One region of the Streptomyces sp. NPDC044106 genome, then DNA from elsewhere that is predicted to be linked to it. Evidence: predicted binding sites of a transcription regulator. Region 1 holds the regulator's gene; the other holds the start of a gene.
What was found. The regulator HspR, encoded in region 1, represses chaperone genes until heat shock. The targets are predictions, from matches to a motif close to TTGAGNNNNNNNNNCTCAA.
Positions count from the first base shown of each region.

Region 1 (3,361 bases):
AGGCGCTCCCTGCCTGGAGGAGCTGGGGATCCTGGAACCCCACCCCGACGACCCGGAACGGCTGCGCCCCTCCGTCCCCATCGACCCCGCCGTCCTCGACGTGCGGTTCGGCGCCGACGCCTGTTCCGGAACGGGCGACCGCTCCGTCATCGTGCTCGACGGGCTCGACGCGATCAACGCGGCCATCGACCGCGCGATGGGCCGGGTCACGGAGGAATTCCTCGCCGTACAGCCCGGCGGGACGCGACCGCCCGAGACCCTGGCCGAAGTCTTCCCACGGGACCAGGCCCTTCTCACCCGAGGGTGCCGAATGCGCACTCTCTACCAGCACACAACGCGCCATTCCCTGCCCGTGCTGGCCTACTTCGAGCAGCTCACCGGCGACGCCGAGGCCCGGACCCTGCACGAGGTGACCGACCGGCTCTTCGTCTTCGACCGGACCGTGGCGTTCATCCCCGCGAGCCGGGACCGCAGCGTCGCCCTCGAACTGCGCCACCCGGCCCTCGTCGAGTACTTCGCCACGACCTTCTGGCGGCTCTGGGGGCTGGCGACCCCCATGTGGCCGCAGGCCGCCCCCCAGCCGCCCGAGAACGGCATCACCGCCCGCCAGCACGCCATCGCGGGGCTCCTCGTCGAAGGCCTCACCGACGCGGAGGTCGCCGACCGGCTCGGCATGAACATCCGCACCGCCCGCGTCCACATCGCCAAACTGGCCAGCACGCTCGGCAGTCACAGCCGGGCCCAACTCGGCTACCTCATAGGGCAGTCAAAGATCCTGGACCATCACCAGAGATAGGGCCAGGGCCCGGGACAGGGCCAGGGACACGGACACGGACACGGGCACGGGCAGACGCCTCACCCCTCACCCTCACCCCCCACTCCCCGCAACCCACTCCCGCAACAACGCCTCCCGCTCCGCCGCCCGCGGCGACCCGCCCTCGTGGCGACGGCCCCAGTCCGCCATCGCGGTCAGCGTCGTGAGGAGCGAGCCCGCGCCCTCCGTGAGGCGGGACAGGAGCGCGCGGGAGAGGTCGTACTCCGTCTGGGAGTAGCCGATCGCCGCCGCGGTGTACGCCGTCAGTTCCTTGTCGCCGTCGGGGGCCGTCAGGCGCACCGTCATCGTGGGGGCCTCGTCGCCGCCGCCCAGGCCGACCGTGAGGACCAGGTCGACCGCCGCGCCCACATGCCGCCGCAGGGACTTCACCGGGACGTCGTCGACCGTCAGGGCGCGCACGTCCTCCCACGGCCACATGCCGGACTGCCGGTCGCCGAGGGCCAGTACGCCCTCCGGGGACAGCCGCACCCCGGCGGCGAGCCCGGCCGGTTTCGCCCCCACGTACACATCGCCCTCGGCGATCCAGAACAACCCCACCATGGCCATGGTCAGCTCAACTCCCCCGGTAAAACCGTCGGCCCACATCGAAACAGGGCCGGGAGGTGGTCACCTCCCGGCCCTGTTTCAGGTTACGGAACCTACTGCTCGGACGTCCGCTTGGGCCGCCACACCACCAGCGCGCTCGCCTGCTGCACGTCCTGGTAGGGGACGAGGTCGCGGCGGTACGAAGCGTGCACCGCCGCCTCACGCTGCTGCATGGCGACGGCGGCGCCCTCCACGGCCGAGGAGAGCTCCGCGACGCGCGACTGGAGCGCGGCGACCTGGTTCTCCAGCTCGATGATCCGCTTGATGCCGGCGAGGTTGATGCCCTCCTCCTGCGACAACTGCTGCACGGTACGCAGCAGCTCGATGTCGCGGGCGGAGTAGCGACGGCCGCGTCCCGGGGTGCGGTCCGGGGAGACCAGGCCCAGGCGGTCGTACTGCCGCAGGGTCTGGGGGTGCAGGCCGCTCAACTGGGCGGCCACCGAGATGACGTAGACCGGCGTCTCATCGGTCAGCTGATACGCCCTGCTCAGTCCGGGCTGTCGACGACGGCCGTCCATCTCATGCTCCCTTCGCGGCCTGGAACAGTTCTGCCCGCGGATCGTCGTCCGCAGTCGCCTTGCGGTAGCTCTCCAGGGCTTCCTTCGCCCCGTCGCTCAACGACGTCGGAACCGCGACCTCCACCGTCACGAGCAGGTCGCCGCGGCTGCCGTCCTTGCGGACCGCTCCCTTGCCGCGGGCCCGCATCGTACGTCCGTTCGGCGTGCCCGCGGGCAGCTTCAGGGTGACGGACGGGCCGCCCAGCGTGGGCACCTTCACCTCGCCGCCCAGCGCCGCCTCCGGATACGTCACCGGCACCGTGACCGTGAGGTTGTCGCCCTTGCGGCCGAAGACCGGGTGGGTGTCGACGTGCACGACCACGTACAGGTCACCGGCCGGGCCGCCGCGCTCACCGGGTGCGCCCTTGCCGCGCAGGCGGATGCGCTGCCCGTCCGAGACACCGGCCGGAATCCGCACCTGCATCGTCCGGGACGACTTGGCGCGGCCACTGCCGCCGCAGACCTCGCAGGGGTCCTGGGCGATCAGCCCACGGCCCTTGCAGTCCATGCACGGATCGGTGAGGGAGAACCCTCCGCCACCGCCCCGCGAGACCTGGCCCGTGCCGACGCAGGTCGGGCACACACGCGGCGTGCCGTTCTTGTCGCCGGTGCCGGAACACGCCTTGCAGGGCGCCTGGGAGGACATGCGCAGCGGCACCGTGGCACCGTCCACCGCCTCCGTGAAACTCAGCGTGACCTCGGACTCGATGTCCTGGCCGCGCCTCGGCTGCGTACGCGCACCGGCTCCGGCACCCGCGCCGCCGCGGTTGAACAGGCCCCCGAAGACGTCACCGAGACCGCCCCCGAAGCCGCCGCCGGCCGCTCCACCGCCACCCGGGGCGCCGCCTCCGAAGAGGTCGCCCAGGTCGAAGTTGAACGATCCGCCGCCGCCTCCGGGGCCTTGCCGGAATCCGCCGTTGCCGAAGAGAGCACGCGCTTCGTCGTACTCCTTGCGCTTCTTGGGGTCACCGAGGATGTCGTTCGCCTCGGAGATCTCCTTGAAGCGCTCCTCCGCCTTGGTGTTGCCCTTGTTGGCGTCCGGGTGGTTCTCGCGGGCGAGCTTCCGGTACGCCTTCTTGATCTCGGCTTCGGTGGCGTCCTTGGGGACGCCGAGGACCTTGTAGTAGTCCTTCTCGATGAAGTCCTTGGTGCTCATCCCCGACGCACCCCCTTTCGGTAGTCCCTCGTCAGTTCAGCGTCAGCCCTCGTCCGGGCCACCGCTGTCCTTGTCCGTCGGCTCGGCCGACTCGGCGTCGGCCTCCGCCGTCTCGCCCTTGACCGTCTGCGCGCCGGGCTGCGGCTCGGCGACGGCCACCCGCGCGGGGCGGATGGTGCGCTCGCCGATGCGATACCCCGGCTGCAGGATCGCGACGCACGTCGTCTC
Region 1 is NZ_JBWKFZ010000015.1:204,919-208,279, forward strand. It holds gene AC07DI_RS27595 (helix-turn-helix transcriptional regulator) at 1-796, shown strand, start outside; gene AC07DI_RS27600 (hypothetical protein) at 869-1,381, opposite strand; gene AC07DI_RS27605 (heat shock protein transcriptional repressor HspR) at 1,474-1,938, opposite strand; gene dnaJ (molecular chaperone DnaJ) at 1,940-3,133, opposite strand; gene grpE (nucleotide exchange factor GrpE) at 3,176-3,361, opposite strand, start outside.

Region 2 (3,361 bases), on a different contig from region 1:
GGAGCGCTCCAGGTTGCGTACGCCCGCTTCGCGCGTGTACTCGCCTGCGAGCTTGCGCAGCGCGCTCTCGTCCAGCGTCACCTCGTCCTTCTCCAGGCCCGCCCGCTCCAGCTGGCGCGGGAGCAGGTGGTCGCGGGCGATGACGACCTTCTCGTCCTCGGTGTAACCGTCCAGCCTGACCAGCTCCATGCGGTCGAGCAGGGGCTCGGGGATGGCTTCGAGGACGTTCGCCGTCGCGAGGAAGACGACGTCGCTGAGGTCGAGTTCGACCTCCAGGTAGTGGTCGCGGAAGGTGTGGTTCTGCGCCGGGTCGAGGACTTCGAGGAGGGCGGCGGCCGGGTCGCCCCGGAAGTCCGAGCCCACCTTGTCGATCTCGTCGAGGAGCACGACCGGGTTCATGGACCCGGCCTCCTTGACGGCCCGCACGATCCGGCCGGGCAGGGCCCCCACGTACGTACGCCGGTGGCCGCGGATCTCCGCCTCGTCGCGTACGCCGCCGAGCGCGACCCGCACGAACTTGCGGCCCATGGCGTGCGCGACGGACTCGCCCAGCGAGGTCTTGCCGACGCCGGGCGGGCCGACCAGGGCGAGGACCGCGCCGCCACGACGGCCCCCGACGACGCCGAGGCCGCGCTCGGAGCGGCGCTTGCGCACCGCGAGGTACTCGGTGATGCGCTCCTTGACGTCCTGCAGCCCGGAGTGCTCGGCGTCGAGGATCCGCTGGGCGCCCTTGATGTCGTACTGGTCCTCGGTGCGTTCGTTCCAGGGCAGTTCGAGGACGGTGTCCAGCCAGGTGCGGATCCAGGAGCCCTCGGGCGACTGGTCGCTGGCACGCTCCAGCTTGTCGACTTCCTTGAGGGCGGCCTCGCGCACCTTCTCGGGGAGGTCGGCGGCCTCTACGCGGGCGCGGTAGTCGTCGGACTCCTCGGCCGAGTCCTTGCTGTCGCCGTTCAGCTCGCGCAGCTCCTTGCGGACGGCGTCGAGCTGGCGCCGCAGCAGGAACTCGCGCTGCTGCTTGTCCACGCCCTCCTGGACGTCCTTGGCGATGGACTCGGCGACGTCCTGCTCGGCGAGGTGCTCGCGCAGCTGCTCGGTGGCGAGCCTGAGGCGGGCCACCGCGTCGTCGGTCTCCAGGAGCTCGATCTTCTGCTGGGTGGTCAGGAACGGTGAGTAGCCGGAGTTGTCGGCGAGCGCGGAGACGTCGTCGATCTGCGTGACGCGGTCGACGACCTGCCAGGCGCCGCGCTTCTTCAGCCAGCTGGTGGCGAGCGCCTTGTACTCCTTGACGAGCTCGGTGACGGCCCCGGGCAGGGGCTCGGGCACAACGTCGTCGATCTTCAGCCCCTCGACCCAGAGGGCCGCGCCGGGGCCGGTCGTCCCCGCGCCGATCCGCACGCGGTCGCGGCCGCGGATGAGGGCGCCGGGGTCGCCGTCGGAGAGCCGCCCGACCTGCTCGACGGTGCCGAGGACGCCGGTCGCGGCGTACGTCCCGTCGATGCGCGGAACAAGGAGCACCTTCGGCTTGCTGTCGCCCTCGGAGCGCGCGGCGGCCTGCGCGGCCTCCACCGCGGCCCGCACGTCCGCGTCGGACAGATCGAAGGGCACGACCATGCCGGGCAGGACGACCTCGTCGTCGAGCGGCAGCACGGGCAGAGTGAGCGACGTGGACGTGGTGGACTCAGTAGCCATGATCTCCCCTTCGGCATTCAAGTTGAGCTATACCGACTCAATGGTTATGAGCGTCTGGATGTTCCCCCGACTTGTTCGCTGTGAGCGATCACCCGGAATCGGCCACTGACACGGAATGCGCGGCGGGGACGGCGAGGAGCGGTGGGACCCATTTCCGGTCACGCGGCCCGGGGATGGCCGCCGGGTGGCGTTCCCCTGCGGCCGTTCCGTTGGGACCGTGGACACTCCGACTCTCACGGAGGGCATCCATGGTGGACACACCCGGGACCGGCGACCACGGCCCGCAGGACACGGCCGGTCAGCTCGCCGATTACGCGCTGGGGCACCTCTTCTCGGCGGCGCTGCGCACGGCGGCGCGCTGCCGGATCGCCGACCGGCTCGCGGCGGGCCCGCGCACCGCGGGGCAGCTGGCCGAACTCACCGACACGCACGCCGGACATCTGCGCCGGGTCCTGCGCTACCTCGCCACGCGCGACATCTTCCGCGAGGACGGGACGGGCGCGTTCCACCTCACCCCGCTCGCCGACGCCCTGCGCACGGACGTGCCGAATTCCCTGCACGCGGCGGTCCTGATGCTGACCGATCCGGCGTTCCAGCAGACCTCGGCGGGACTGGAGGAGACGGTGCGTCAGGCAGGACCGTCCTTCGAGCGCCTCTTCGGGAAGCCGTTCTTCGACCACCTGGCCGACGACCCGGCGCTGCGGGACCTCTTCGACAGCGGCATGGCGTCGCTGTCGGGCCCGTTCGACGCGGTGGTCGCCGGGACGTACCCCTTCCCTGACAAGGGCATCGTGGTGGACGTCGGCGGCGGACGCGGCGGGCTGCTCCGCACGGTCCTGCGCGGGCGCCCCGGTCTGACGGGCGTCCTGTTCGACCAGCCGGCCGCGGTGACCACGCACATGCTGGCCGGGGACGACACGGTCCGGGGCAGGTGGCGTGCCGAGTCGGGGGACTTCTTCACGCAGGTCCCCGAGGGCGGCGACATCTACGTCCTCAAGCACGTCCTGCACGACTGGCCCGACGACGCCTGTCTGCGGATCCTGCGCAACTGCCGTGCGGCGATGGCGCCGGATGCCCGTCTCCTGATCGTCGACTGCGTCCTGCCTGCCGGCAACGCGCCCCACCTCGGCAAGACCCTGGACGTGGCGATGGCGGCGATCGTGGACGGCCAGGAGCGCACGGAGGACGAGTTCTCGGCGCTGCTCACGGTGGCGGGGCTGCGGCTGACGCGGATCCTGCCGACCGAGATGTTCGCGTCGATCGTGGAGGCGGAGGCGGCGTAGCTCGGCGCGGTGCGGTGTAACTCGGTCGGCGCGGTGCGGCTCGGCGCCGTGTGGCCGGGCTCCGGCTTCACCGTGCCCTGTGCGGTCCGGCTTCCGCGCGTTGCGGGCGTTGTGGGCGGCGGTCCGGGCCCGTGGCCGCCGCGCCACGCACCGGCCCGGCCGGCTGCCGCCCTCGCCTGAGCAGCGGCCAGGTGGAGACGCCGATCAGGAGCGCGAGCAGATGGCCCCAGTTCGTCATGGGGTCGGCGAACTCGATCAGGTCCTCGACCAGCATCCACCCGAAACCGGCGAGGACGGCCCAGCGCGGCCACGGCGAGAGAAGCCCCGCGAGCGCGCCGACGCTGGCGGCCACGCCGAAGCTGATGCCGTAGTCGAGGCGGTGCAGCGAG
Region 2 is NZ_JBWKFZ010000001.1:139,875-143,235, forward strand. It holds gene lon (endopeptidase La) at 1-1,689, opposite strand, end outside; gene AC07DI_RS00655 (methyltransferase) at 1,938-2,972, shown strand; gene AC07DI_RS00660 (rhomboid-like protein) at 3,040-3,361, opposite strand, start outside.
Region 2: lon (endopeptidase La) is a predicted target of HspR. The motif match lies at 1,712-1,730, and genes of this name have one in related genera.